3 regions of the Streptomyces sp. NPDC058751 genome follow, and region 2 is predicted to be linked to each of the others. Evidence: riboswitches for the same ligand, from Rfam matches in the RefSeq annotation. Region 2 holds a riboswitch; each other region holds the start of a gene.
What was found. Region 2 has a riboswitch for cyclic di-AMP ahead of ACFW6B_RS33460 (M23 family metallopeptidase). Riboswitches for the same ligand answer to the same signal wherever they lie in the genome.

Region 1 (9,804 bases), on a different contig from region 2:
GGCGCCCGAGCGGGACGTCTCGCTGTACATCAACTCCCCGGGCGGCTCCTTCAGCGCGATGACCGCGATCTACGACACGATGCGGTTCGTGGCCTGCGACGTCGAGACGATCTGCCTCGGCCGGGCGGAGTCGGCCGCGGCGGTGCTGCTGGCCGCCGGGACTCCGGGCAAGCGGCTCGCGCTGCCGGGGGCCCGCGTCCTCCTCCGGCAGCCCTCGCTCCCGGAGCCGGTCGAGGGACGGGCCGACGATCTGGCCGTCCGGGCGGAGGAATTGGTCCGCACCCGCGAGATCCTGGAGGAGATGCTCGTGCGGCACACGGGACGCAGTCCGGAGCGGGTCGCGGCGGACATCGAGCGCGACAGGGTCCTCGACGCCCCGGAGGCGCTGGCCCACGGGCTGATCGACCGGATCGTCCCGGGCCGCAGGCCCTCCTCCCGGACGCCCGGCGCGAGGTGAGCGGCCGATGATCCCGGACCTTCCCCCGCTGCCCGCCCTGACCCGCGCCGAGGCCGAGCTGATCGACCGCTATCTCGACGTGGTCGACCTGCTCGGCCGGATCAACCCGTCCCGCCCCGGAGACACCTACGGCGGTCTGAGGGCCGCTCAGGCACTGGTCGGCAAGGCGGTGGCCCTGCGGGACGCCCTCACCCTGATGCACCAGCGGGGCGAGAGCGAGGTGCACGCCCCGACGCTGGCCCAGGCCCTGCGGGTGCTCGACGGAGAGCGGCGGGCGGCCCGGGTCACCGTGCCGCCCGGGCCGGGAAGTTGACGAACCCCCACCGAAGGTCCCGTACCCGCCGGATCCCCATGACGGCCGACGACGACTCAAACGGACCGGATGGAGTACCCCCCGATGGCGTATTCCTCGATCCTTTCCGCGACCCCTCCGAGTTGCGCAACACGCGGGGCCCAGAAGCCGGATGAGGCCCTTCGCCGCAGGTGCGGGCCTCGTCGGTGTCCCCAACACGTGCTCGAACGGAGGGATGTTCACTAGAACGGGTGAGTGGTGAGTAAGCCCACAAAACGCCGGTTCCGCTCGGATTTTCCGACTCTGATGAGTCAAGATCCCTTCCGACGACAAGCCCCCGCCACAGCGGCGGGGCGGTCCGGGCGGACGCCGAGTCCTGCCGCCGCCCGGATGCCCGGTCGACAGAAGTGCATCGGCAGGAGTGGAGGACCCAGCTAGACGGGCCGCCGGAGCAGTTTCCGGGCGGTCCTTGGGGTGAAGCCGCAACCGCGGCCGGGCAACTTCGCCAGCCCGAATCCGACAGGTCATCCTTCACAGGCGGCTGACGAAGGGTTGCGCATGACTGCGCTCAATCGTGTCCCGTCGCTGTGGACCCGGGCCGGTACGGCCTCGGCGCTCACCCTTGCCGCGGTGGGCGGCAGCCTCGTGGTTCCCGGCGCCGCGTCGGAGGCCGAGGCGGCCACCGTCGCGACGAGGGCACTCCAGGTCGCGGCGTCGAAGCACGGCTCCCCGTACAAGTGGGGCGCCACGGGGCCGCACCGGTTCGACTGCTCCGGGCTCACGCTCTACTCGTACAAGAAGGCGGGCAAGAAGCTGCCTCGTACGGCCGCGGCCCAGTACAACAAGACGCACCACGTCTCGGCCTCGCGCCGCAAGGCCGGTGACCTCGTGTTCTTCCACTCGGGGCGGAACGTGTACCACGTCGGCATCTATGCCGGTAAGGGCAAGATCTGGCACTCCCCGAAGACCGGGGAAGTGGTCAAGCTCCAGAAGATCTGGACGAGAAGCGTCTGGTACGGCAGGGTGGGCTGACCCTTTCGCCCGGGGCGGCGGACCCCGCCGCCCCGGAGCGGGCCCCCAGGGCCCTGGGGCCCTTGACGGGCCCCTGACGGGCTTCCGACGCCCTATCGGCTTCCGAGGGATTCCAGGACCAGGACGAGGCCCAGGACGGTGAGGGCGCCGCCGGTGAGCCCCGCCACGGCCCGTGCGGCCCGCGGCCCGCGCAGCCACCGTCCGAGCCGGTCCACCAGGAGCGCGACCGCCGGGAACCACACCAGGGCCAGGGCGACCACGATCAGCGCGAGCAGCAGGGTCCGCGGCATCGCGGGGCTGCCCGCGGGCACGAACTGCGGGAGCAGGCTGAGGAAGGTGACGGGCGCCTTCGGGTTGAGCGCGTTGGTGACGAAGCCCTGCCGCAGCGGACGCGTCCGCCGGACCGTCTCCCGCGTTCCCGCCTCGCGCGTCGCCGCCCCGTGCGATGCCGCGGCCGAGCCCGGCTCCCCCGCCGTCTTCCCGTGCGCGCCCGCGCCGGAGCCCGCCGCCCCCGTCGCCGTCCCGCCGGCCGCCGCCTCACCCGGACGGCCCGAAGAGCGGAGCGTGCGCAGGCCCAGGTACAGCACGTAGGCCCCGCCGAGCAGTTGAAGCGTCCTGAAGAGCGTCGGCACGGCGGCCAGGACCGCAGCGACCCCGGCGACGGCGAGCGCGGTGTGGACCAGCAGCCCGCCCGCGATGCCGAGGGCGCACGCGACCCCGGCCCGGCGGGAGACGAGCGCGTTGCGTACGACGACGGTGAAGTCCGCGCCGGGCATGGCGACCATGCCCGCGGCGACGCCCGTGAAGGCGATGAGCTGTGCGTCCATGCCCTCAGACTGCCCGGCACGGGCCTTCAGCAGGTATGTCGAATAATCTGGGCCGGTCTTAAGCAGTCGTTTAGACCGGGCAGGGTCCCGACGGGACCGGGAGGGGCGCGATGTACGACCCGACGCGGCTCGCGGCGCTGGTGGCGATCGCCGAGGCGGGGTCGATCACCCGGGCCGCCGAGCGCCTCGGCTACACCCCGCCGGCGCTGTCCCAGCAGGTGGCGAAGCTGGAGCGGGAGACGGGGGCGACGCTGCTGGTGCGCTCCCACCGCGGGACCCGGCTCACCGGCGCGGGTGAACTGCTGGTCGTACGGGCCCGCCGGGTCCTCGACGAGATGGAGCTGGCCCGGCACGAACTGGCCCGTCTGACGGGGCTGTCGGGCGGCACCCTGCGGCTCGGCACCTTCCAGACGGCGGGCATCCATCTGCTGCCGCCCGTGCTCAGCGCCTTCCGCCGGGCCCACCCGGACGTGGCGCTCGCGGTCGCCGACCACGAACCGCCGCACGGGATCGCGGCGGTCGCCGCCGGCGAGGTGGACCTGGCGCTCACCCACGCCTACCAGCCCGCCCCGCCGGTACCGCTCCCCTCGTCCGTGACCGTGGAGCCCCTCCTGGTCGAGGAACTGGTGCTGGTGACCGCCCCCGGTCACCTTCTCGCGGACGGCTCGACGCGGCTGCCGCTCGCCGGCCTCGCCGGGCAGCCGCTGATCAGCATGGCCCCGGACCACCCTCCCCGGCAGGGGGTGGAGGCCGCGCTCGCCGAGGCGGGGGCCACACCGGCCGTGCTCGTCGAGACCCCCGGGTACGCCCTGGTGTGCGCGCTGGTCAGCGCCGGGCTCGGGGTCGCGGTCGTACCGGAGATGGTGGCGGCCACGGCGGCGACGCCGGTGGGCACCAGGCTGCTGGAGCCGGGGGACCTGCGCCGTACGATCTCGGTCGTCCACCGGACGGACGTGACGGCGCCCGCGGCCGACGCCTTCCGTGCCCTGCTGCGCGGTGCCTTCGGGCGGGCCGGACGGCACCGGGCCGCTGCCCGGCCCGATGTCCGAGGGCGCCGGGAGGACGCGCCTCAGGGCTCCTGAGGCCACCCGGCCGGCACCGGCCGGACCGGTACCGTCCACGGGATCTCGACGGAGACCGTCTTGCCGCCCTCCCGGGTCGGGCGGACGGTGAGCCTGCCGCCGCACTCGGCGGTCAGCCAGCGGATGATCACCATGCCGCGGCCGTTGTCCTGCTGGACGGCCGCGGGCAGCCTCTTCGGAAAGCGCGGATGGCTGTCGGTGACACCGATGCGCAGACGCTCCTCGCGGTCGAGGCACACGCCGACCGTGAAGGTGGGCGACTGCCCGAAGGTGTGCTGCACGGCGTTGGTGGCCAGCTCGGAGACGATCAGACGTACGGTCTCGGCCACTTCGCAGTCCCCCGGCAGACCCCATTCGGACAGGACGTCGGCGACGAATTTACGGGCCGCGGAAACCGAGACCGGATCGCTCGGCAGTGTGACGGATGCTTCCTGATGGTCTGCCATGGCGACGTTCGTCCCTTTCCCACGGGACCGGAACCCGACACCGAGCGGATGGTTCGAGTACGGTCCCGGACTGGTGCTTGCGCCAGACTGCCATTACCGGGCCGGTCGCGGGTGCGATCCACCGAGTAATGCATATATCTGTCGCTCGATGCGGTGAACTCTGCGTCGGCAGAGCGTATTCGGACGACTTGGAAGGAGTAAGGAGAACAGTCATGCAGCACGGTCCCGCGGTGCGCCGCCGCAAGCTCGGTGCCGAACTGCGCGCGCTCCGCGCGGGCACGGGTCTCACGAGCGGAGAGGCGGCCCGCCTGCTCGGCTGGCACCAGTCGAAGGTGAGTCGCATCGAAACCGGCACCAGCGGGGTGAAACCGGCCGATGTGGAGCGCCTGCTGCACGCGTACGGCGTCGAGGATCCCGAACTGCGCGACCTGCTGGTCGTCCTGGCGGGATCCGAGGGGAACGGGCGGCACCACTGGTGGCACGCGTACCGCGGGGTGCTCCCGCCGGCCTACCGCGACTTCATCAGCCTGGAGTCGAGCGCCAGCGGCATGCGCACCCTGGAGACCTCGGTCGTACCCGGACTGCTGCAGACGCCCGAGTACGCCCGCGCGGTGACACGGGCCGCCGTGGGCGGACTCGAGGAGAGCAAGCTCGACGCCCTGGTCGAAGTGCGCCTGGCCCGGCAGGACGTACTGCGCTCGGACCCGCCGCTCGAACTGTCCGCCGTCCTGGACGAAGCGGTGTTACGGCGGGAGGTCGGAGGCCCCGACGTCATGGCGCGGCAGCTGCGCCGGCTGCGGGAGGCCGCCGCCCTGCCCCAAGTGCGGCTCCAGGTACTGCCGTTCGCTGCCGGGGCGCACATCGGGGTGACCGGCCCTTTCGTTATTTTCTCATTTCCGAACACAACCGATCTGGATGTGGTTGTTCTCGACCACTTGACGAGTAGCCTCTATCTCGAACGGAAAGAAGACCTCCAGGCCTACACCGAGGCCTTCAACGCCCTTCAGTTCCACGCCCTTTCGCCCGAGGACTCGTCGGACTACATCGCCGGGATAGGTGACGGCGCGTAAGGAGGCACGTCATGTCTGCAATGCCTCGGTACGTACCTTCCAGCACTTCTCTGCACCATGTGCGATGGCTGCGCAGCAGCCGCAGTACCGGGATGAACAACTGCGTCGAGACGGCACGCCCGAGCACCGGACCATGGTCCGGAATGGTCGCGGTGCGCGATTCCAAGAACACGGCGGGACCCGCCCTGCTGTTCGGCCCGGACGCCTGGGAGGGGTTCATCACCGGACTGAACTGACCCCGCACGGTTCACCGTTCCACCGCACCACCGGCCGGCCGCCCCTGCGGACCACCGGCCGATCGCTCCACCCGATCGTCGACCGATCGCTCCACCTGTTCACCGGTTCCGGCTGATCACGTCCACCGCGTGCCCGATCTGCTCCTCGGTGAGGTCCGCGCGGGCCGTCAGCCGCAGTCGTGAAACACCGTCGGGCACCGACGGGGGACGGAAACAGCCGACGGCGAGGCCCGCCTCGCGGCAGTCGGCCGCCCATCGCACCGCCCGTTCGGGGGACGGTGCCCGCACGGAGACGACCGCGGCGTCCGGTCGTACCGCGGAGAGACCCTCCGCCGTCAGCCGCGTGTGCAGCGCCCTGGCCACCTCGCGCGCCCGGGCCGCCCGCTCCGGCTCACGGCGCAGCAGCCGCAGCGCCGCCAGCGCCGCGCCGGCCGCCGCCGGAGCGAGGCCGGTGTCGAAGATGAAGGTGCGCGCCGCGTTGACCAGATGGTCGATGACGGCCGCCGGGCCGAGGACGGCGCCGCCCTGGCTCCCGAGCGACTTGGACAGGGTGACGGTCACGACGACGTCCGGGTCCCCCGCGAGCCCCGCGGCGTGCGGGGCGCCCCTGCCGCCGTCGCCGAGGACACCGAGCCCGTGCGCGTCGTCGACGACGAGTCCGGCGCCGTACTCCCGGCAGGCGAGGGCGAGTCCGGCGAGCGGGGCCGCGTCGCCGTCCACCGAGAAGACCGTGTCGGAGACCACGACCGCGGGTCCGTCGTGGGTGCCGAGCGCCTTGCGCACGCCGTCGGGGTCCGCGTGACCGACCACCTGCGTCGTGCCCCGGGCCAGTCGGCAGCCGTCGATCAGGGAGGCGTGGTTGCCCGCGTCCGAGACGACCAGCGAACCGTGCGGCGCGAGCGCGGTGACGGCGGCGAGGTTGGCCGCGTAGCCCGAGGACAGGACGAGCGCGGACTCGAAGCCGCAGAAGTCGGCCAGTTCGCGTTCCAGCTCGCCGTGGAGTTCGGTGGTTCCGGTGACGAGCCGGGAGCCCGTCGCGCCGCCGCCCCACCGGCGCGCGGCCGCGGCCGCACCCTCGGTGACCTCCGGATGGCGGGTGAGCCCGAGGTAGTCGTTGCTCGCGAGATCGAGGAGCGGCGACTCGGCGGGGCGGGGGCGCAACGTACGCACGAGTCCGGCCCGGCGGCGCGCCTCGGCCTGCTCGTCGATCCAGCCGAACGCCATGTGTCCTCCGGGTCTCGCCGCATTCGCGGTGGCGGTGATTTGTAGGCAGTTCACAGACCCTAACGGTCGCTCCGCGTGCCCATGATGTGGCAATACCCACACGTCGAACCGTCTCTGTTGTGCAAACTCTCCTTGGCCGGGAGCGGTCGCATGGTCCAGGATCGGACCTCATGGACCTGCTGAACACGCTGGTGGACAAGGGGCTTCGGCGCGAGCTGCCGACCCGCGACGAGGCGCTGGCCGTACTGGCCACCTCCGACGACGACGTACTCGACGTGGTGGCCGCGGCGGGCAAGGTGCGCCGTCACTGGTTCGGCCGACGGGTGAAACTGAACTACCTCGTCAACCTGAAGTCGGGCCTGTGCCCGGAGGACTGCTCGTACTGCTCGCAGCGCCTCGGTTCCACGGCCGGCATCCTCAAGTACAGCTGGCTCAAGCCCGAGGAGGCGTCCAAGGCCGCGGCGGCCGGGCTCGCGGGGGGCGCCAAGCGGGTCTGCCTGGTGGCCAGCGGGCGCGGCCCGACGGACCGTGACGTGGACCGGGTCTCCGACACGATCAGGGCGATCAAGGACCAGAACGAGGACGTCGAGGTGTGCGCCTGCCTCGGTCTGCTCTCCGACGGCCAGGCCGAGCGGCTGCGCGAGGCGGGCGCGGACGCCTACAACCACAACCTGAACACGTCCGAGGGGACGTACGGGGAGATCACGACCACCCACACGTACGCCGACCGGGTGGACACCGTCCAGAAGGCGCACGCGGCGGGGCTGTCCGCCTGCTCGGGCCTGATCGCCGGCATGGGCGAGTCGGACGAGGACCTCGTCGACGTCGTGTACGCGCTGCGCGAGCTCGACCCCGACTCCGTTCCGGTGAACTTCCTGATCCCGTTCGAGGGAACCCCCCTCGCCAAGGAGTGGAACCTCACCCCGCAGCGCTGTCTGCGCATCCTGGCCATGGTCCGCTTCGTCTGCCCGGACGTCGAGGTCCGGATCGCCGGCGGCCGTGAGGTGCACCTGCGCACCCTCCAGCCGCTCGCGCTGCACCTGGCCAACTCGATCTTCCTCGGTGACTACCTCACCAGCGAGGGCCAGGCGGGCAAGGCGGACCTGGAGATGATCGCGGACGCGGGCTTCGAGGTGGAGAACGCGGGCGAGGTGACGCTGCCCGAGCACCGCGCGCCGTCCGGCGGCGGCTGCGGATCGCAGGCGGACGCGGGCTGCGGATCGCACGGCGACGCCGGCTGCGGATCGCACGCCGGAGCGGGCTGCGGGTCCCACGAGGGCGGCGGCGTGTGCGGTTCGGCGCCCGCGGTACCGGCCGAGGCGCCCGCCGACGCCCGGACGGACCTGGTCTCCGTGCGCCGCCGCGGTGCCGGAACGGACGTCGCGCCCAATGCCTGACCTGTCCGTACGGGAACTGCTCGACCTCGACCGGCGGCACGTCTGGCACCCGTACGGGCCGATGCCCGGGCGCCAGGAGCCGCTGGTCGTGGAGTCGGCGAGCGGGGTGCGGCTGCGGCCGGCCGACGGCACGGGCGAGCTGGTCGACGGCATGTCGTCCTGGTGGTCGGCCATCCACGGCTACAACCACCCGGTCCTGAACGACGCGGTGCGCGGCCAGCTGGACCGGATGAGCCATGTGATGTTCGGCGGGCTCACCCACGAGCCCGCCGTCCGGCTGGCGAAGCGGCTGGTCGACATCTCGCCGGACGGCCTGGAGCACGTCTTCCTCTCCGACTCCGGCTCGGTCTCGGTCGAGGTCGCCGTCAAGATGTGCCTCCAGTACTGGCGCTCGCTCGGCCGCCCCGGCAAGCAGCGGCTGCTGACCTGGCGGGGCGGCTACCACGGGGACACCTGGCAGCCCATGTCGGTGTGCGACCCCGAGGGCGGGATGCACGAGCTGTGGCAGGGCGTGCTCCAGCGCCAGGTGTTCGCCGACGCGCCGCCAGCCGCGTACGAGGAGTCGTACGCGGACCAGCTGCGCGAGCTGATCGGGCGCCACGCCGACGAGCTCGCCGCCGTCGTCGTGGAGCCGGTGGTGCAGGGCGCGGGCGGGATGCGCTTCCACTCCCCGGCGTACCTTCGGGTGCTGCGCGAGGCCTGCGACGAGCACGGCGTCCTGCTGGTCTTCGACGAGATCGCCACGGGTTTCGGCCGTACGGGTGAGCTGTTCGCGGCGGACCACGCGGGCGTCACCCCGGACGTGATGTGCGTCGGCAAGGCGCTGACCGGCGGCTACCTGACGATGGCGGCGACGCTGTGCACCTCGCGGGTGGCCGACGGGATCTCGCAAGGTGACGTCCCGGTGCTCGCGCACGGCCCGACCTTCATGGGCAACCCGCTCGCCGCCGCGGTGGCGTGCGCCTCGGTCGACCTGCTGCTCGGGCAGGACTGGCGGACCGAGGTGAAGCGGATCGAGACGGGGCTGCGCGACGGTCTCGCGGAGGCCTCCGCGCTGCCCGGTGTCCGGGACGTACGGGTGCTCGGCGCGATCGGGGTCGTCCAGCTGGACCACGAGGTGGACATGAAGGCGGCGACGGCGGCCGCGGTGCGCGAGGGCGTGTGGCTGCGGCCGTTCCGCGACCTCGTCTACACGATGCCGCCGTACGTCACCGGCGACACGGACCTGGCACGGATCGCCCGCGCGGTGTGCGCGGCGGCGCGGGAGGGCTGAGATGACGATACTGGTGATCACGGGGACGGGCACGGAGGTGGGCAAGACGGTCGTCACCGCCGCCGTCGCCGCCACGGCCCTCGCGGCCGGGCGGTCCGTGGCCGTCCTGAAGCCCGCGCAGACGGGTGTACGGCCGGACGAGCGCGGCGACGCGGACGAGGTGGCCCGGCTCGCCGGCGCCGTCACGACCCTCGAACTGGGCCGCTATCCGGAGCCGTTGGCGCCCGCGACGGCCGCCCGGCGGGCCGGACTGCCGGCCGTGTCCCCGCAGTCGGCGGCGGAGGCCGCGGCGAAGCTCGCCACCGAACACGATCTGGTGCTGGTCGAGGGCGCGGGCGGTCTGCTCGTCCGGTTCGACCACGAGGACGGGACGCTCGCGGACGTGGCCCGGCTGCTGGACGCACCCGTGCTGGTCGTCGCCTCGGCAGGGCTGGGGACGCTCAACACGACGGAGCTGACGGCCCGTGA
Region 2 (9,804 bases):
CTTCACCGAGCAGGCGCTGTCGAAGCCGACGGAGGAGTTCGTGCGTTCGCACGGGCTGCGCCTGGTGGTGTCCGCGGTCGCCGAGCTGGAGTCCGGCAACCTGGACGCGGCGTGCGAGCAGGGCGTGCGGGCGGTGGAGGTCGCGGGGCGCATCTCCTCCGCGCGTACCACCGAGTACGTGAAGGACCTGCTGCACAGGCTGGAGCCCTACGGAGACGAACCCCGCGTGGCGGAGCTGCGGGAGCGGGCCCGTCCGCTGCTGATGGCTCCGGCGTAGGGCGACGCGCCCGGCGGCCCGGGCACGGACAGGGCACCACGGTCCCCGCGGCGCGAAGGAGACGCGGGGCACGGCCCTTGGGTTTGAGGGCGTTGTCAGTGGCACAGTGCACTATCGAGGCCGGGAGGTGGTGCGGATGCGGAGCGCCTACGACTGCGACGTGCTGGTGATCGGCGGGGGGATCGTCGGTCTGTCGACGGCGTACGCCATCACCCGGGCGGCACCGGGCACCCGGGTGACGGTGCTGGAGAAGGAACCGGGACCCGCCCGGCACCAGACCGGGCGCAACAGCGGGGTGATCCACAGCGGGATCTACTACCGCCCCGGCTCCCTGAAGGCGCGGTACGCGGTCCGGGGCGCCGCCGAGATGGTCAAGTTCTGCGCGGAGTACGACATCGCGCACGCCGTGACCGGCAAGCTGATCGTCGCGACGGAGAAGTCGGAGCTCCCCCGGCTGCACGGTCTGGTGCAGCGCGGCCGGGAGAACGGCATCCCGGTCAAGGAACTGGGCCCGGCCCAGCTCACGGAGTACGAGCCGGAGGTCCGCGGCCTCGCCGCCATCCACGTCGGCACCACGGGCATCTGCGACTACGGGGCGGTGGCCCGCCGGCTCGCGGAGGCGTCCGGGGCGGAGATCCGGTACGGGGCGCGGGTCGTGCGCGCCGACCGCCGCCCCCACCTCGGTGTCGCCGTGCGCACGGCGGACGGGGCGGTCGTCCGGGGCCGGGTGCTCGTGAACTGCTCGGGGCTGCACTGCGACGAGACGGCCCGGCTCACCGGCGACGACCCGGGGATGCGGATCGTCCCCTTCCGTGGCGAGTACTACACGCTGGCGCGGCCGGAGCTGGTGCGGGGCCTGGTGTACCCGGTTCCGGACCCCGCGTTCCCCTTCCTCGGCGTCCATCTCACCCGGGGCATCGACGGCGGGGTCCACATCGGCCCCAACGCGGTGCCCGCGCTCGCCCGCGAGGGATACGGCTGGGGAGTCGTCCGGCCCCGCGAACTGGGCGGGACCCTGTCCTGGCCGGGTTCGTGGCGGATAGCGCGGCGGCACTGGCGCTACGGGGCCGGGGAGCTGCGCCGGTCGGTGTCGAAGGCGGCGTTCACGGAGGCCGTGCGGCGGCTGCTGCCCGCGGTGACGGCGGACGACCTGGTCCCCGCCGCCGCCGGGGTCCGCGCCCAGGCGGTCCTGCGGGACGGCACCCTGGTCGACGACTTCCTGATCAAGGAGGGCCCGAGGACCGTGCACGTGCTGAACGCGCCGTCCCCGGCGGCCACCGCCTCCCTGCCGATCGGCCGCGAGGTCGCCCGCCGGGCCCTGGCGTCCCTGGCGGCGGCCTGAGCGACCGCCCTCCGCCCGCCCGGGCCCGGGCGGGCCGTCCGCCGGGCGGTGCCGCCCGGCGGCGGGACGGGCCGGCCTCGTGGCACCGCGCCCGTAAAATCGACCCCACTGTGTCTGATTTCCTCGACTCCACCGAAGAGACCCGGCCCGCCTCCGCCGAGGACGGCTCGCCGCGTCACCACCGTGCCCAGGGCGAGCCCCGCTTCCCCGACGGTCCGCAGGCGGATCCCGCCGGCTCGCACTTCGAGCGGCGGATCCGGAGTTTCCAGCCGCGCCGGAGCCGGGTGACGACCGGACAGGCCGACGCGCTGCAGCGGCTGTGGCCCAAGTGGGGTCTGGACATCGACGGACGGCGCACGCTCGACCTCGCGGAGCTGTTCGGGGCGGACGTCCCCGTCGTGCTGGAGATCGGCTTCGGCATGGGCGAGGCCACCGCGCAGATGGCGGCCGAGGACCAGGGGACCGGCATCCTCGCCGTGGACGTGCACACACCGGGGCAGGGCAACCTGCTCAACCTCGCCGAGCGCAACGGCCTGACCAACGTCCGCGTCGCCAACGGCGACGCGATCATCCTGCTCCGCGAGATGATCCCGTCCGCCTCGCTGAGCGGCCTGCGCGTCTTCTTCCCCGACCCCTGGCCCAAGAAGCGGCACCACAAGCGCCGGCTGATCCAGCCGGAGTTCCTGGATCTCGCCGCGACCCGCCTCGCGCCGGGCGCGCTCGTGCACTGCGCGACCGACTGGGAGCCGTACGCCGAACAGATGCTCGACGTACTGAGCGCGCACCCCGCCTTCGAGAACACCGCACCGGACGGCGGTTTCGCGCCGCGTCCCGAGTTCCGGCCGCTGACCCGTTTCGAGGGCCAGGGACTGGACAAGGGTCATGTGGTGAACGACCTCCTCTTCCGGCGCGTACAGCAACGAGACCAGCACACGCCGGGCGACTGACCCGCACCCGTCCGCCCGCGTCCGCCGGGACATCCCGGGGACCGTGGTCGCCGTCGCGGGCCGCGCCCTCCCTCGTTAGGGTCGATGCCGTGGCCATCCATCCGCCGTACCCGAACCGGACCGGCACCCCCGCGGGGCCCGCGCCGAGACATCCGCACTGGTGGCAGCGCAGTTGGGTGCGGTACGGAGCCCTGATCGCCCTGCTCTCGGTGTCGGGTCTGGTGATCCTCGCCCTGGTCCGCGAACAGACGGGGACCGAGGGCTTCCTGGTCGGCCTCGTACTGGCCGTGTTCCCCGTGCCGCTGCTCGTGGCCGCCTTCCGGTGGCTGGACCGGGTCGAGCCGGGCCCCTGGCGCAACCTGCTCTTCTCCTTCGCCTGGGGCGCCTGCGCGGCCGCGCTCATAGCGATCGTCGCCAACAGTTTCGCGACCCGCTGGATAGCGACGACGACCGCGGATCCGTCCGGCGCGGACACGCTCGGCGCGACCGTCATAGCGCCCGTCGTCGAGGAGTCGGCGAAGGCGGCGGCCGTCCTGCTCGTCTTCCTCTTCCGCAGACGGGACTTCACCGGCATCGTCGACGGTGTCGTCATCGCCGGGGTCACCGCCACCGGCTTCGCCTTCACCGAGAACATCCTCTACCTCGGCAACGCCTTCGGCACCGACCGGCTCAGCGGGGAGAGCGGGCTCGCCTCCGTCACCGCGGCGACCTTCTTCGTCCGTGTGGTGATGTCGCCCTTCGCGCATCCGCTGTTCACCGTGCTGACCGGCATCGGTTTCGGCGTCGCGGCGCTGTCCGCCGAACGCCGGCGTGTGCGCCGGGTGCTGCTCCCCCTCACCGGACTGCTGCTCGCGATGGGCATGCACGCGCTCTGGAACGGCTCGCCGCGCTTCGGCCGGTTCGGGTTCTTCGGGGTGTACGCGGCGTTCATGGTGCCCGCGTTCGGGCTGCTGACCTGGCTCGTCGTCTGGACCAGACAGCGCGAGCTGCGGACGGTCCGCGCCGAGCTGCCCGTGTACACGGCCGCCGGCTGGCTGGGCGCGGCCGAGCCGTGGGCCCTCGGCTCGATGCGGGCGCGGCGGCTCGCGCGGGAGTACGCCGGCCACCACCTCGGCAAGGGCGCGGCGCGCTCGGTGGCGGAGTACGAGGCGTACGCCACCTCGCTGGCGTTCCTGCGTCACCGGGGGCGCCGGGGCCGTGCGGGCACCGACTTCGTGGTGCGGGAGCGCGAGTTGCTGGAGGAGCTGTGGCGCCGCCGGGAGATCGCCCGTCCGGCCCTCGCCCACGCGGCCCGCGCCACGGCACCGCTGCCCACGCCGCCGCCCTGGCCGGCTCCCGGGTACGGGTACGTCGTCCCGCCGGCGCGACCGTACGGCCGGCCGGCGCAGGCCTCCGCGCCGGCCCCCCGTCCCGCGTACGACCCTTACCGCGCCTGAAAGCCGTCCCGTGGTTCCCGACGGGCGGCGACGGTGCCGCGCGCCGGCGGCCCGGGTGTCACGCCGACGCCCGCGACAGGAGTGTCAGTTCGTCGTCCGTCAGCACCAGGTCGGCGACCCCCAGCAGGGCCGGAAGTTGCTCCACCGTGCGGGCGGAGGCGATCGGCGCGGCGACGGTCGGCCGTGCGGCCAGCCAGGCGAGGGCGACCGTCGGGACGGCGACGCCGTGGGCGCCCGCGACCTCGTCGAGGGCGGCGAGGACCCGCGGCCCGCGTTCGGTGGCGAGGTGCCTGGCCGCGCCGCCCGCCCGGGGCGAGTCGACCGTCGTGCCGGGGCGGTACTTGCCGGTGAGGAAACCGGCGGCGAGCGCGTAGTAGGGGACGGCCGCCAGACCGGCCCGGGAGGCGACCTCCAGCAGGGAGCCCTCGTAGGTGTCGCGCGAGACCAGGTTGTAGTGCGGCTGGAGCGCGACGTACCGCGCGAGGCCCTCGCGGTCGGAGAACTCCAGGGACTCCCGCAGCCGCTCCGGGGAGATGTTGGAGGCGGCGATGTACCGCACCTTGCCGGCCTTCACCAGCTCGTCGAGGGCGCCGATGATCTCTTCGACCGGCACCTCCGGCTTGTCGAAGTGCGTGTAGTAGAGGTCGATGTGATCGGTGCCCAGACGGCGCAGCGAGGCGTCGGCCGCGGCCTTGATGTTGGCTCCGGACAGCCCCGGGTACGCGGGGTGCTGGCTGACCTTGGTGGCGACCACGATGTCCTCGCGGTTGCCGCGGCTCTTCAGCCATCTGCCGATGACGGTCTCGGACTCGCCGCCCTCGTTGCCCTCGACCCAGGCCGAGTAGGAGTCGGCCGTGTCGAGGAAGTTGCCGCCCGCGGCCGCGTAGGCGTCGAGCACGGCGAAGGACCGGGTCTCGTCGGCGGTCCAGCCGAAGACGTTGCCCCCGAGGGAGAGCGGGAAGACCTCGAGGTCGGACGGACCGAGCTTGCGAAGAGAAGTCATGTCCGGCGTCAACGCCCTTGCCGGACAGGCATATTCCGTCGGCTCCGGGGCCCGCGCGCGCCGTCGTCCGCGCCCGGACGACCAACAGCCCTGACGCCGGGGGGGGTTGACGTCAGGGCTGCCGGAGATCGGAGGTCAGGGGTTGATGCCCTTGCTCTGGAGCCACGCCGTCGGGTCGATGCCGGTGGCGGCGCCGCCCGGGTGCACCTCGAAGTGCAGGTGCGCCCCGGTGACGTTGCCGGTCGCGCCCACCCGCCCGATGACATCGCCCGTGGCGACCTTCTGGCCCACGGTGACGCTGATGGACGACTGGTGGGCGTACCAGAGCTCCGTACCGTCGTCGAGGGTGAGGACCGTGCGGTAGCCGTACGCTCCCGCCCAGCCCGCCTCGGTGACGGTGCCGCTGTGGACCGCCTTGAGGAGCGTGCCGGTGGGCGCCGCGAAGTCGAGCCCGGTGTGGTAGCCGGAGGACCACAGGGCGCCGGCCTCGCCGAAGGTCGAGGTCAGGGTGTACGAGGACGTCGGCAGCGCGTAGCTCTTGGCGAGCTCGGCGAGGCGCTCGGCCTCGGCCTTCTCCTTGGCCGCCTCCTCCGCCTTCTCCTTGACCGCGGCGGCCTTGGCCTCCGCCTCGTCCTGCTGCTTGGCTGCGAGCTGGACGGCCTTCTGCGCGGCGGCGGTCTGGGCGGCCTTCTGGGTGGCGGTGTCGGCCCGGTTCTGCTGGGACTGGGCCTGCTGCATGATGCGGTCGCGCAGCGCCTCACCGGCGTCGGTGGCGCCATGGGCCTCGTCGACGCTGGTCAGACCGGCGGTGGTGAGCGGAGTCGTGGAGCCCTGGGGAGTGCTGGATCCGCCGTCCGTCACCAGGGCCTTGGCGGACTCGGTGACCGACGACAGGTCGGGCATCGAGATGGAGACGGGCGCCTGGTCCGGAGAGGCGCTGGCGATGCCACCGCCTCCGACTGCGGCTATGACGCCGACGCCGAGAACCGTGGAGCTGCGGGCGAGTCCTCCGCCGCCGCTGCGCTGCTTGCCCGTGCGGTGCCGGCCGCGGACGGGAGCGACGGAATCCGCGGTGGGATTCCACTCCTCCCAGGGACCCTCGTCCTTGCCGTAGCCGAAGGTGTGCGTTTCGTTCGGCGCGAACGGGGTTGGCTGAGCGGGCCGGTTGGACGCCACGTGGGCGCACTCCTTTCCTTCCTTGCCGCCTACCGGGTTAGCTGACGGGTTCGGAGCAGGAAGGTCTCCTACGGGCGTACTGCCACCGTGTCTCCACGGCGGATTACGCTCGATTCACCCCACGAGATGGGTCCCCGGTTCCCTTGCGGGATTCGGCGCGTGCGCACGGAGCCGTCTCTTGTGACGGTTGTGACGACCGCGCTGCGTTATCGAACGTTAATAGACCCAGGCACCGAATTCCAAGCTGTTCCGGCTGATCATTAACGGCTCTTGGCCTGGACTTTGGGGTCATGGGTGACGAAAAACGGGCGAGTTGACCGGATGTCGCTTGCATCGATTTTCCTGACGGCCGGTCAGTTGTCATGCAAAGGCAAACGGTCGGTCACCGTTGGTGACCGGGCCAGGGGTGCGGCCGTGAAGAGGGGGCCGCGTTGAACTGCGACGGGGTGAAAACACCAAGGGCCGGAACTCGTGAATCCGAGTTCCGGCCCTTGGCCTTCAGTAGCGGGGACAGGATTTGAACCTGCGACCTCTGGGTTATGAGCCCAGCGAGCTACCGAGCTGCTCCACCCCGCGTCGTTGAGACCAGTGTACGCCATCCGCGGGACCCGAAGCACATCCGTTTAAACACGCCCCTCCGGCGACGCGGACGCCCGGTCCGCGAGGTGCCCGTTGGGGGCCTCCGCGCGGGCCGCGTACTCGGGGAGGACGACGACCTCGGCGCCCGCGGCCGCGAGGAGCCCGCTCCCGTCGGCGTCCGTGACGAAGGTGTCGGGCTCGCGCCAGGCGGTGACGATCCGCCGCACACCGGCGTCGAGGATGAGGCGGGCGCACGGGACGGGCCGTGAGGCGCGGTGGGCGCACGGCTCCAGGCTGCTGTAGACGGTGGCGGCGGCCAGCCGGGGATCGGCCGGGTCGATCTTGGCGAGGGCGGCCTCCTCGGCGTGCACGACGGGGTCGCCGCCCTCGCGGGAGTGGCCCCGGGCCAGCTCGGTCCCGTCGGCCGCGACCACCACGGCGCCCACGCTGAACGCGGTCCCCGAGGGCGGGCACAGCTCCGCCAGCTCGCAGGCGAGCTCCAGCCAGCGCCGGTCCGCGGCGGAGGCGAGCGGGCCGGTGCCGGGCGCGGTGGGGACGTACCGGATGAGCACGACGTCGCCGACGGGCCGGGTCTCCACCAGCCGCATCCGCCCCGGAGGGTAGTTCCCGGTCCCGAACAGCCGCGGCGCGTCCGGCTGGCCGACGAAGAGGGGGGCGACGGCGAGCTGCAGTTCGTCGGCGAGCTGCTCGCCGACGAGCTGGGTGTGGACCTTGCCGCCCCCTTCGACCATGAGGCGGCGCACGCCCCGTACGTCGTGGAGGTGTTCCAGCAGCACGCGCCAGTCGAGTGCGGGGCCGGTCGGGACGACGTCGACGCCGGCGAGGCCGTCCAGCGCGGCGGCGGCCCGCGGCGCGCCCCCGTCCGTCGTGTAGACGACCTTCTCGCCGCCCGTGTGCCAGAACTGCGCCTTCGGGTCCAGTTCGCCGGATCCGCTGACGGTGACCTTCAGCGGGTACTCGGGGCGGCCGTCGGCGACGCGGGCCGCGCGCCGTTCCGCGGAGTTGACCAGGAGCCGCGGGTTGTCCGTGCGCAGGGTGCCCGCGCCCACCAGGATCGCGTCGCTGGAGGCCCGCACCTCGTCGACCCGGTCGAAGTCGGCCGGGCCCGAGAGCAGCAGCCGCTCGGGGCCGGTGTCGTCCAGGAAGCCGTCGAGGGAGACGGCGGCGGACAGCAGGACGTAGGGACGGGGCATCGGAACGCATCCTCCGGTCGCACGCGCACAGGGCCGAGCGCAGTGGTTCAAGTTTTAAACAATACCTAGACTGGTCTCATGACGACCCGCTGGCTCTCCGCCGCCGAACAGCGCGCCTGGCGCTCGTACATCTCCGCTAGCTCCCTCCTGGCGGACGCCATCGACCGCCGGCTCCAGGCGGAGGCGGGGATGCCCCACCTTTACTACTCCATCCTGTCCCGGCTGTCCGAGGCTACGGACCGGCGGCTGCGGATGACCGACCTCGCCGAGGCCCTGAAGATCACCCGCAGCCGGCTGACGTACGCGGTGGCACGGCTGGAGAAGGACGGCACGGTACGCCGCGAGGGCTGCCCCACCGACAGGCGCGGACACATGGCCGTCCTCACCGACGAGGGCATGGCACTCCTGGAGCGGGTGGCGCCCGCGCACGTCGAGACGGTACGGACGGCGGTCTTCGACCATCTGACGCCCGAGCAGGTGGGGCAGCTGGAGGAGATCTGCGGAACCATCACCCGGGCCATCCAGAGCGGGGATCCCGGGGCTCCCGGGGAGGATCTGCCGTGGCGGCGCCGTTCCTGCTCCTCGTGAAGCGCTCGACGCGGGCCCGAACCCCCGTTGCTTGAAGTTTTAAGCAGATGTAGGGTCTCGTTCCGAGGCTGTGCTTCAAATCTGAAGCACAGCTCGTGCGAACCCGCCGGACGGAGAGACACCATGCGCGACCACCCCACCGCCACCGTGCGCACCCGCGTCCGCGTACCCCTGCGCTTCGGCGACGGCTACTCGGTCGACGCCGAGCTCGTGACCTTCCACGGCCTCGACGACGGCGAGGAGCACCTGGCCGTCGTCCTCGGCGAGATCGGCGCGAACCCGCTGGTGCGACTGCACTCCGAGTGCCTGACCGGCGACGTGTTCGGCTCGGCCCGCTGCGACTGCGGACCCCAGCTGCGCGAGGCGGTGGAACGGATAGCGGACCGCGGCGGCGTCCTGCTCTACCTGCGCCAGGAGGGCCGCGGCATCGGCCTCTACAACAAGCTCGACGCGTACGCCCTCCAGGACCAGGGCCTGGACACCTACGCCGCCAACGCGGCCCTCGGCCTGCCCGAGGACGGCCGCGACTACACGGCGGCCGCCCAGATGCTCCGGGCCCTCGGCATCGGCTCCCTGGACCTGCTCTCCAACAACCCGGACAAGGCCGACCAGCTCCGCGAACTCGGCGTCACGGTCTCCCGGCGCGTGCCGACGGGCGTCTTCACCACCGACCACAACGTCCGCTACCTGCGCGCCAAGGTCCTCCAGACCCAGCACACCCTGCCGCTGCCCGAACTCACGGAGCGCGCGGGGCTCTCCGCGGGCTGACACCCCGGCGGAACGAAGCGAGCCCCCGGTTCGGAGCGATCCGAACCGGGGGCTCTTCCGTAGACCCTGTGGGACTCGAACCCACAACCAATGGATTAAAAGTCCACTGCTCTGCCAATTGAGCTAAGGGTCCCCGCACCGGAAAACACCGGCACGGCACACCGGAGCGCGCCGATGCATCCCCGAGCATAGCGGGACGCGGCCGGGACTCCGATCGGGTATCGGTGACCCGGCCGCGCCGAAGGCCCGCAAGGTCAGGGATCGACCGGTTCGGGTGCACCCTTGCGGGCGGCTTCCCGGGCGATCGTGCGCTGGTGCTCCGGGTTGAGGAACCAGTGCCGGGCCGAGGCCAGCCACCAGGCCGCGGCGAACCCGAGGACGACCAGGACCGCGACCGGGGCGTAGTTGAACGTCTCCCAGGTGACCGGGGAGACCTGGGGCAGCATGAACAGGACCGTGATGACGGCCACCCAG
Region 3 (9,804 bases), on a different contig from region 2:
GCCGGCGGGTCCTCCTGCTGACCGCCGCCGTCGCCGTTGTCGCCGCCGTTGTCGCCGCCGTCGTTACCGCCGTTGTCACCGCCGCCGGCGCCCACGCCGCACTTCTTGCCGCCGTTGATGCAGTCGACCACGTCCTTCATCAGGCCGTCGTCGAAGACGTTGATGAAGTCACCGTGGTCCGTGATCGGCTTGTGGAGGTTCTCGGGGAAGGAGTCCACCGCGAACAGCGGCGACGTGCGGCCGCCGTCCTGGAGGCTCGGCGCGTCGATGTCGTAGACGATGCGCTGCACCAGCTGCGGAATGGCCTTGAAGTTGCCCGGGCAGTTGCCCTGGGCGTCCGCGAAGGCCACGTGGGTACGGTGGTTGGCGCTGTCGATGTTCGCGCCGTCCCAGCAGCTCTGGAACTTGAAGGTGCGCACGACGTCGCTGCCCTGCGGGCAGAGCGGGTACTTGTCCTTCAGCTGCCGGTCCTCGAAACCGGTGCAGCTCCAGGAGGCGTTGGCGTTCGCGGGGCCGTTGACGAACGCCTTGGCGTCGCCGGTGATGATGCGCAGCAGCCGGGGCATGGCCGTGACCTTGCTGCGCGGGTTGCCGACGAAGTTCAGCGTGACCTGCTTGGGCGTGACGATCTTTCCGGAGTTGCCCTCGGTCCCGCCGCCGGGGGCACCGGCGTCGCGTTCCTGGGTTCCGTCCTGCAGGCGCACCACGGGCCAGAAGTACGAGGACTTGTCGCCCTTGTCCTGGCAGGAGGTGTCGGCCTTGGACAGGTCCTCGTCGGTGGCGAACGCGGAGTTGGACTGGTTGCCGACGTAGTCGTGGAAGTGGTGGGCGCCGTTGGTGACACCGGGAGCCACGATCACGTTGTCCGAGTTGAACAGGCCGTTGGCGTTCACCCCGCAGCTGGAGGCGAACTCGCCCCGGGAGGCGTCCGCCTGGGGCTGCGGGTTCTGCACGTTGGGCTGGACGGACTTGATGTCCGCGTAGTCGGCCGCCACGGGGCCGTTGCCGGCCGGGGCGGCACCGCCCTGCTGGCCGTTCTGCTGACCGCCCTGGTCCTGCGGCGGAGCGCTCGCGCTCTGCGACGCGCCGCCCTGGTCCTGCGGCGCGGCACTCTGACCGGTGTCCGCCCCGGTGCCGGGCTGGTTGCCGGAGGGCCGCAGCGTGCAGGCCTCGAAACCGTCGAGTCCGCTCGGCGGGTCGCCCGCGGCGTCGATGGCGGCCACGATGCGGCCGATCGACCCGGCCCGCTTCTCCTTCAGCGGATTCATGACAGCGTCGGCGCCGCTGTCGCCGTTCTGCTGCATCTGGTCGGCCTGGGCCTGGAGTTGCCGGTAGGCCTCGGCGACCTGCTGGTCCAGAGCCGCGAGTTCTTTGTCGACGCCCTCCTTCGCGGCGTCGGGAACCGTCTTCAACTGCTCCCCTACGTCAGGGCAGTCGATGGTGGCGGAGCCGGCGGCCAGGACCTGCGCGTCCGTCGCGCCGGTCTCGCTCGCCGATGCGTAGACGTTGACTCCTACGAGTCCGCCTCCGCCCAGTATCAGTGCGAAAGCTGCAGAGGTCGCGCGGCGTGCGCCCGTTGGGCGTCTGCGCTTGTTGCGTCCCAAGGTGGTGCTCCTACGCGTCGTGGTCGGCTCGACATGGAAATCCCCCCGGCCCTATACGCACACGCGTCGCATTGTGTTCAGCAGTCTCAGAAATTCACAGCGATCCCGTACGGAGCAGTGCTGTTGCGCCGGGCGCGGACCGGTGGCCTGATGGGAACTGCACCATGGGTACGCCCTGGGCGTGGCCCCGGTCACGCCCCGGGCGGTCGGACGGGGCAGGGCGCTCGCCGCTTCCGCCGTGGGCACGGCGAGGACGGCGGCGTGAGGCGGGTGAACCGATGACGGGAGCGGAGATCGACTTCCGCGCTGTCTTCCACGCCCTGCCCGGCATGGTCGCCCTGCTCACCCCCGAGTTGGTCTTCGTGGACGCCAACGACGACTACCTCACCACCTCCGGACACACCCGGGAACAACTGGTCGGCCGGTACCTCTTCGACGTCTTCCCCGACCGGCCGGGCGACCTCGCCGCCACCGGGACGCGGGACCTGGAGGCGTCCTTGCGCCGGGTGGTGCAGGCCGGGAGGCGCGACTCCATGGCCCTGCAGCGTTACGACGTGGAGTCCCTGGAGCGGCCGGGTGTCTGGGAGGAGCGCTACTGGAGCCCGGTCAACGCCCCTGTCCTCCGGGAGGACGGCACCGTGGCGCTGGTGGTCCACCGGGTGGAGGAGGTCACCGAGTTCATCCGTGCGCGCGGCGGGCTCGAGGAGAGCGGCCGGAGCCCGGTGCTGCAGGCCGAGTTGTTCACGCGGGCCCGCGAACTCCAGGAGCTCAACGAGCGTCTGCGGCACGCCCACGCCCGCGAACGGGAGATCGCCGTCGCCCTCCAGGACGCCCTGCTGCCCTCACCGGACGAGGCGGGGCCGCACCATGCCGCCGTGCGCTACCGGCCGGCCACGAGTTCGCTGAACGTGTGCGGGGACTGGTACGACCTGGTGGCGCTGAGCGGCGGGCGGATGGCGGTCGCGGTGGGAGACGTCGTGGGCCACGGACTGTCCGCCGCCTGTGTCATGGGCCAGTTGCGCAGTGCCCTCAGCGCCGCGTCCCGCGCCTCCGACGGTCCCGCGCGGGCCCTCGAGGTCCTCGGGCTGTACGCCCGATCCGTCGAGGGCGCCGAGTCCACCACGGCGGTGACGGCCTGGATCGACTGGGGGACCCACACCATCACCTACAGCAGCGCCGGACATCCTCCGCCGGCCCTCCTGCGCGGCGACGGGGACATCGAGTTCCTGGACGGGGCGACCGACCCGCCGCTCGGGGCCCGGCCGGAGCACGTGGAGCGCCCCGAGGCAGCGACGGGCTTCACCGCGGGCGACACCCTGGTCCTGTACACCGACGGTCTGGTCGAGCGCCGCACCGAGGACATCGACGTGGGCCTCGGCCGCCTGGCCGCCGCGCTGACCGGCCACCGTGGGGCCGGGCCCGAGGACCTCGCCGACGCGCTGCTCTCGGACCTGCTCCCGCCCGACGGCGTCACCGACGACACGGCGCTGGTGATCCTCCCGCTGTGAGCCGGCCGCCGGACGGTGTCACACGGTGGCGTCCGCCGGGGCGAGGCGGTGGGAGCGGACCACGGCGAGCACGCATCCGGCGAGGAGGGCCGCGGCCAGGGCCGCCAGGGCCCGCAGCGGCCCCCCGGCCGGGGCGCGTGGCGGCATCCGCCCCTCGGGACCGTGGACCACGGCGAGCGCGTCCCCCGGCCGGGTGGTCCGCCCGCAGTCCCGCCGGACGCGGACCTCGATCGGCGCGCCGCCCCGCGCGACCGCCGGGCAGGGGCGGCGGACACCGCCCGCGCCCTCTTTCCCCTCGCCCTCGCCGGACGTGACGGCCCTGGGCACCACTCGTTCCCCGCCCGCCGACACCACGTCCGCCACAACCTGCGGGGCCTGGAGGGCGAGACAGACGCCGAGGACCGCGACGATGCCGACCAGCGCCCGCCCCGCCCGCAGGAGGACCAGGTACAGGACGAGGATCCCGGCACACACGAGCCCCGCCTCACCACTGACCAGTACGGACAGGCCGGTCCGGTCTCCCGCGGCCCCGGCGCCGACGATCGATCCGGCCCCGAGCGCCCCGACGAGGATCCCCTCCCCCACCAGGCGGGGCGGCGGCCGTCCGATGAACTCGGCGGGCCCCCACACCGCGCTCCGCAGGTACGCCGTCAGGTCCTGTTCCTGTACGGGCGAAGGACGACTCCACCGGCGCATACCCGTATCACCCCCGGCAACGTTCCTCGTCGGTCGACTCCCCGCATCCTGCCGTCCGGGCGTGGCCCGCGGCCCTGCCTCCGTCCGGAACCGATGACGTGGACGACGTTTCCGGGGGTCGGCAGCGAAGCCCGGCCACCTTGAGGACGAGGCAGAGGGCGGCACCCGAGGACCGGTCGACGGCTGCGGCGCGCCGAGCGGGGGTCACGAGACCGGTTCCGCGAGGTGGGCGGCCGGACGACCGGGGGCGGGCGTTGCCCCCGCGGCCGACGCCGTGAGCCCGTCGAGCCCCGGCGACCGTTCGAAGAGCGGTGCGGCCCCGGCCGACAGCACCGGCGCCAGGCACAGGGCCGCCCGGTGCAGGCGCCACCATCGGGACGAGGCTGTGGCGGTACGGCCCGATCCGGGTGGCCAGCGCGTCGGCCACGTACCGCGGTGAGACCACGGGGGCCAGGATCCACTCACCGAACGCGGGGGCGCGTACGGCCACAGCTCGGTCATCGCGATCGGCGCGTAGCCCACGCACACGGCCGACACGGCGATGACGGCAAGACGGCGCCAGGTGGTGCCGGTCGGACGACGCACGACGACTCCCTGCCCGTGGCCGCGACCCGGCCACCGATAGTCTCGCTTGGACTATCGAGACGGTAGGGCCGTCAGCCAGCCCCGCAGGGCCGCCCTGCCCTCGTCCGTCAGCGTCAGCACCCTGCGGTTGCGGCCGCTCTCCTGCCGTACCTGGGACAGGAGCCCGGCGTCGAGCAGACGGTCGCACTGCGCGTACACCTGCGCGTGCGGCACCGACCAGAAGGGGGCGACCGTCCGCGCCGCCTCCACCTTCACGTCGTACGCGCTGGCCTCGCCCAGCTTGTCGATGATGCCGAGGACGCGGTACGAGGCGGTGGTCAACCTGGCGTCAGCCATGGGGCGACCGTACCGGCACGCGATCACCCGGCGGCAGGTGCCGCCGGGCACGGCGGGCCCCGCCCGACGCGAAGAAGATCCGGGTGCCCGGCACAATGCGGGGTATACGGGCGATCACACGACCGACCGCACTTCAGGCCCCCGCGCCGGCCGCACTAGGAGTTCCTGTGACCACCTACGTCATCACCGTTCCCGGGACGTTCGTCCACGGCCTCCCGGACGCCTCCCGCGCCGAGGTGGAACGCAGACTTCGCCCCCAGGACCCGCAGAACACGGACCTGGGCGAGAGCGAGGAGCTGAGCCTGCTGACCGTCGACGAGGACAACAGGTTCTCCGTCCGGCTGGAGGTCGAGGCGCCGGACCGCAGGAGCGCCGAGGCCGAGGCCGTACGGCTCGTCTCCGGCGCGATCCTGGACAGCGGCCTGTCCGCGGACGACGCCCCGCTGGGACCCGCCGCCGTCACGGGGATCGACAGCGAATTCTGACGCCGGGCCGCCGCGCCGCCCTCGCGGACGACGGCACGCCAGGGCCGTCCGGGACGCCCCGGACGGCGGTACGTTCCGCACCGCCGTGCGCCGTCGGCGGCCGTGACGGGGTTCAGACCGGACGTACGACGCTGTGGATGGCCTCCCGGCCGACGTATTCGACCGGCTCCTCGCTGATCCGCGCTCCGGGACTCGGCGCGTGGACCATCATGCCGTCACCCACGTAGAGACCCACGTGGCTCACGTTGGCGTGGAAGAAGACCAGGTCGCCCGGCTGCACGGCGCCGAGGTCGACCGTCGGGCCGGCCTGTGCCTGGTCCTGCGTCGTGCGGGGGAGCATGACCCCGGCGCTCTTCCAGGCCGCCTGGGTGAGACCGGAGGGGTCGTACGAACCGGGTCCGGACGCTCCCCACACGCACGGGCTGCCGATCTGGGCCCGGGCGAAGGCGACCGCCTCGGCGGCCCTGCTGTCCTGGCCGGTGGCCGGCGGTGCGGCCGCACCGGCGACGAGCCTGTCGATGTCGAACCCCGGGTTCGCGTCGGTGGCCCCGGGAGCGGCGGGCCACGCCTGCCCGCCGCCGCTCGTCCGCAGCGACTGCCGCCAGGCGTCGTCGACCGGCGGGGCGGCGGGAGGCATCGGCGCCGAGGGGGCCGCCGGGGGCATGGGGGCCGACGGGGCCACCGGAGGCATGGGCGCCGACGGGTACGCGGCCGGAGGCGGCGTGGACTCGTACACCGGCGACTGGGGCACCGGCGGCTGGGGCACCGGCTCGCTCACCGGAGGTGCCGGAGGGGGCTGGTACCCACTGGGACGGGCCGGAGTCTCGTACGAGAGAGGCAGGAGCACCGACTTCACCTCGGAGGCCGGGGGCGGCGGCTCGTACCCGAGGGGCAGGAGCACCGACTTCACCTCGGCGGTCGCCGGCGCCGGCTCGTACGCCCGGGGTACGGAGCCCGTCTCGAAGACCTGGGGCGGGGGCGCCGCCTGGAACGCGGCGGGCTGGGGCGCCGGTTGGAAGGCGGGCGACTGCGGGACCGAGGGGAACGTACCGGTCTGACCGACCGACGGAAACGTACCGGTCTGCGGGGCCGACGGGAACGCCACACCCTGCGGGACCGAGGGGAACGTACCGGTCTGACCGACCGACGGGAACGTACCGGTCTGAGCGGCGGACGGGAGCCCCACACCCTGCGGGACCGAGGGGAACGTACCGGTCTGACCGACCGACGGGAACGTACCGGTCTGCGGGGCCGACGGGAGGCGGGGCTGCTCCGTCGGCCGGTACTCGATCGCCGGCGCCTGCGCGACGGGCATGTTCTGCCGTGACACGTGCCGCGACATCAACTCCTGGGCGGCGGCGAGCTTGCGCCGGGCATTCTGCTTCTTGACCTGCGGGGAGGGCTTCTGCGGCGCGGCGGCCTGAGCGGGCACCGCGGGAAGCGCCGCACGGAACCCCGTTCCGGGTCCCGGTACCGCGGGGGACCCGGCCGCCGGACCCGCGGTCAGTTCCAGCGCGGGGCGCCCGGCCGGTTCCGAAGCCGGACCGGCGGTCAGCTCCAGCATCGGAGCGGCCGTCAACTCGGCGGCGGGCCGCATGATCTGTTCCAGCTCGTACACCGTCGGAAGGTCGGACGAGGACCCCTTGGACCCCTTCCCGCCTCCCTTGGGACGGGCACCGCCACCGCCACCGCCACGCCCCGGCTGCCTGTCGGCCGGGAGCGTGGCCGGCGCCACGGGTCCGACCCGGGAGCGCGCCCCGTCGAACCACTGCTGCATCAGGTTGTCCCGGTCCGCGTCGGAGACCCCGCTCCCTTGACCGGCGCCCCCTCGGCCCGGCCTGCGGGCGGAGTTCGACGAGGCGCGGGTCCCGTTGAACTTGCCGGTGGCGAACTCCGCCTGGTCGTAGAGGGACGAGAGCCGTCGGGCGACTTCTTCGCTGCTGGGCGGGGTGCTTTCCGGCGCCATGGAGTGGTGCTCCTTCCGTCGTCCGCCTACCGGGTTAGCTGTCGGGTTCGGGCGGACGATTCCGGAAGGTATGCCCTACGACCCCTGCCCCGAAAGGCAGTTGGCCGATTCACCCCAAGTTCGGTGGGTCCCCGGCTCCCGCTGCCACGAGGACAGGCAGGACTCGGCGGAGGCCGCGCCGCCCGGCGAGCTCCGCCGGAGGGAATCGGGCGGCCAGGTGGCCAACTTAGCCATGTTGTGCACCCGATGTGAAGATCCACGCCCCAGATGTCCGATACGTTTTCGTGACCTTCATCGCATCGCACCGCAGTGCGACGGAGAGGACACGGGCCGTGCTCGAAACGGCCGCTGAGCACGGCCGTTGAGGCGACCGGACCCGCTTCCCGACCCGGCCCCGGCCCCGATTCCCGCCCGTCCGGCCCGCCCCGTTGCGTACCGGTTCCTTCCCGGACGGACGGGCACACCCCGCCCCGGCCCGCCGGTCGCGCACCCGGCCGCCTCGGACGTGTCGAAAGTGTGCAGAGAACCGACTTTCCCCGGCACCTCGTTCGACATCGACGGCGCCTGCCGGTCACACCTTGACCGGTTCTGGCCGAACCGGCCGGATCACCGCTGTCGCCGCGTGCCGCCCGTACCGTCGTGGCACGTCAGACCACGAGAGCGAGCCGAGGACCCCACGTGCACGATGCGCCGATCTATGCCCAACTGATCTCCGAACGCGGCGACATACCGAGGCTCGTACGAAGCGAGGCCCGGCGGCTGCAACGCGACTTCGAGTGGATCCTGAGCTGGGATCCGTCGACCGGCGCCCCGCTCCCCTCGTCCGCCGCACGGCCGGCGTCCGGCGCCCGCCGCCCCCTGTCCGCGGCCCCCGACCCGGACGACCGGCTCGACGCACCCACCCCCCTGCCGTCCGGCCGCCAGGACCTGTCCGTCCCTTCCCGCCTGCCGGACGGGTCCTAGGGCCTGTCGTCAAATTCCCGTCTGTCCCGCGACGCCATGCACGCTCCCCCGAGCTCTTCGAGCAGGGGGGACCCCCACTCGCCGCACCAGGCGCTAGAGAACGTCCGGTTCGCCGCCCGGCCGGCCGGCGGGGAGCGGGTCGAGCCCGTCGCCGATCCGGGTCACCAGATCCGCGACCGTGGCGCCGGTGACCCGGTGCCAGGTCCGCGCGCGGCGGAGCATCGCGTGGTCACCGCCCTCGACCCGCACGGCGCTCGCGGAGGCACCCGCCTCCAGGGCCCGGCGGACGAGGGCGAACGACTCCGCGGGGTCGGTGATCCGGTCCCGGTCGCCGTGCAGCACGATCACGCGTTTGTCCCGGAGGTGGGCCACCGGCTCGCCCTCCGGGCACCAGGGCGCCAGCGCCACCACGGCCCTGACCTGAGGCGCGGCCGCGGCGCGCAGGGCCGCACGGCCGCCCATCGAGTGGCCCACGAGCACGACCGGCACCTCCCCCACCAGCGCGGCGAGTTCGTCCAGCGCCCGCAGGACGTCGGCGACGGGGTCGGCGTCCACGCCGTTCCACCCCCGGTAGCGGTAACGCACCTGCCCGACGAACGTGCCCCCCTCCGGCAGGGCTCGCGCCACGGAGCGCACGAACGGCAGCATCCGGGCGCGTGCCATGTTCCACGGCCGCAACGGGGCCCTGCTGTCGGCGGTGCCACCGTGCAGGACCAGCACGGCGGCACGCGCCGGACCTGCTGCGGGACGGACGACGCGACCTGGCCGCAGCGCGACGAGGGCACCTGTCGCCTTGGACAACGCCATGTGCTCCGTCCGCTCCGTCAGTCCGCGTTCTCGGGCCGCTCACGGTAGCCGTTGCGCCACTCCTGGTACAGACGCCAGAGGCGTGCCGCCTGCGGGCAGCGTCCCGACTCCCGTCGGCACGTACGGCAGTCGCCGACGTGACTGACGTAGGCGGTCTCGGGGGCGTCCCGCCCCGGTTGCGGATTCGGCATGGTCCTCGGCACCCGTCGGCGCGACGCGCCCCGGCGCGGCGTCGCTTCTCGTGCCGTACTTCCGCGCCGAGGGGTTCGGCGGATGCACCTGCCGCGGCCCGGATCCCGACCGCGGCGCGCGGGTGCCGTCCGCCGCGACGCCGGCCTTCGGCGACCCGCCGGGAACCCGCTCCGGTGTCAGTCGAGGAGACCGGTCTCGTACTCCTCCACGGCGGGGAGGGGCCTGCCGATCCGGGGCCTGCGGACCGTCAGCCGGGCCACCTCGAAGTCCATCTCGCGAGCCTCGGGAGGAGGAGGCGGGTGGTAACGGCCGGCGCACACGGACAGGTTGACGATGAGATAGGCGTGCCAGGACCGGCCCACTCCGCGCCGGTCGTCGAAGGCCCGGATCCCGTTGACCCACCACACGACCCGCTGGGCACCGAACTCGACCGTGAGATCGACCCAGGCACCCGGCCGAACGGCGCTGTTCCGGTAGTAGCGATGGGTGTTGCGCACGTGATTGGACAGTTCCAGCAGGTCCGGGTTGTCGGGGTGGTACTCGAAGACGTCGATCTCCTGGCCGCCGTCCCGCCACGTCCAGACGGCCGGCCAGGCCCCGACGACCGTCGGCAGCCTGACCCGCGTCTCCAGCACGTCCCCCGTGCGGACCATGAACCCTTC

Region 1: linked by a shared signal. The riboswitch ahead of ACFW6B_RS10385 (C40 family peptidase) and the one ahead of ACFW6B_RS33460 (M23 family metallopeptidase) in region 2 are both predicted to bind cyclic di-AMP.
Region 3: linked by a shared signal. The riboswitch ahead of ACFW6B_RS24300 (C40 family peptidase) and the one ahead of ACFW6B_RS33460 (M23 family metallopeptidase) in region 2 are both predicted to bind cyclic di-AMP.

What each region holds. Positions count from the first base shown of each region.
Region 1 covers NZ_JBHYPZ010000008.1:102,852-112,655, forward strand. The annotation lists gene ACFW6B_RS10375 (ATP-dependent Clp protease proteolytic subunit) at 1-457, shown strand, start outside; gene ACFW6B_RS10380 (hypothetical protein) at 465-770, shown strand; cyclic di-AMP (ydaO/yuaA leader) riboswitch at 1,123-1,304, shown strand; gene ACFW6B_RS10385 (C40 family peptidase) at 1,308-1,781, shown strand; gene ACFW6B_RS10390 (LysE family translocator) at 1,874-2,608, opposite strand; gene ACFW6B_RS10395 (LysR family transcriptional regulator) at 2,719-3,690, shown strand; gene ACFW6B_RS10400 (ATP-binding protein) at 3,678-4,136, opposite strand; gene ACFW6B_RS10405 (helix-turn-helix domain-containing protein) at 4,349-5,206, shown strand; gene ACFW6B_RS10410 (DUF397 domain-containing protein) at 5,218-5,442, shown strand; gene ACFW6B_RS10415 (8-amino-7-oxononanoate synthase) at 5,542-6,666, opposite strand; gene bioB (biotin synthase BioB) at 6,837-8,063, shown strand; gene ACFW6B_RS10425 (adenosylmethionine--8-amino-7-oxononanoate transaminase) at 8,056-9,336, shown strand; gene bioD (dethiobiotin synthase) at 9,338-9,804, shown strand, end outside.
Region 2 covers NZ_JBHYPZ010000047.1:18,193-27,996, forward strand. The annotation lists gene ACFW6B_RS33435 (MFS transporter) at 1-277, shown strand, start outside; gene lhgO (L-2-hydroxyglutarate oxidase) at 414-1,619, shown strand; gene trmB (tRNA (guanosine(46)-N7)-methyltransferase TrmB) at 1,730-2,566, shown strand; gene ACFW6B_RS33450 (PrsW family intramembrane metalloprotease) at 2,656-4,002, shown strand; gene ACFW6B_RS33455 (aldo/keto reductase) at 4,061-5,005, opposite strand; gene ACFW6B_RS33460 (M23 family metallopeptidase) at 5,141-6,181, opposite strand; cyclic di-AMP (ydaO/yuaA leader) riboswitch at 6,193-6,349, opposite strand; tRNA gene ACFW6B_RS33465 (tRNA-Met) at 6,684-6,757, opposite strand; gene ACFW6B_RS33470 (dihydrofolate reductase family protein) at 6,805-7,974, opposite strand; gene ACFW6B_RS33475 (MarR family winged helix-turn-helix transcriptional regulator) at 8,053-8,562, shown strand; gene ribA (GTP cyclohydrolase II) at 8,686-9,330, shown strand; tRNA gene ACFW6B_RS33485 (tRNA-Lys) at 9,391-9,463, opposite strand; gene ACFW6B_RS33490 (amino acid permease) at 9,585-9,804, opposite strand, start outside.
Region 3 covers NZ_JBHYPZ010000027.1:21,796-31,599, reverse strand. The annotation lists gene ACFW6B_RS24330 (DUF1996 domain-containing protein) at 1-1,604, opposite strand, end outside; gene ACFW6B_RS24325 (PP2C family protein-serine/threonine phosphatase) at 1,883-3,112, shown strand; gene ACFW6B_RS24320 (hypothetical protein) at 3,131-3,808, opposite strand; gene ACFW6B_RS24315 (hypothetical protein) at 4,013-4,393, opposite strand; gene ACFW6B_RS24310 (PadR family transcriptional regulator) at 4,445-4,729, opposite strand; gene ACFW6B_RS24305 (hypothetical protein) at 4,897-5,214, shown strand; gene ACFW6B_RS24300 (C40 family peptidase) at 5,327-7,180, opposite strand; cyclic di-AMP (ydaO/yuaA leader) riboswitch at 7,188-7,359, opposite strand; gene ACFW6B_RS24295 (hypothetical protein) at 7,859-8,143, shown strand; gene ACFW6B_RS24290 (alpha/beta fold hydrolase) at 8,237-8,950, opposite strand; gene ACFW6B_RS24285 (hypothetical protein) at 8,968-9,141, opposite strand; gene ACFW6B_RS24280 (beta-glucanase) at 9,319-9,804, opposite strand, start outside.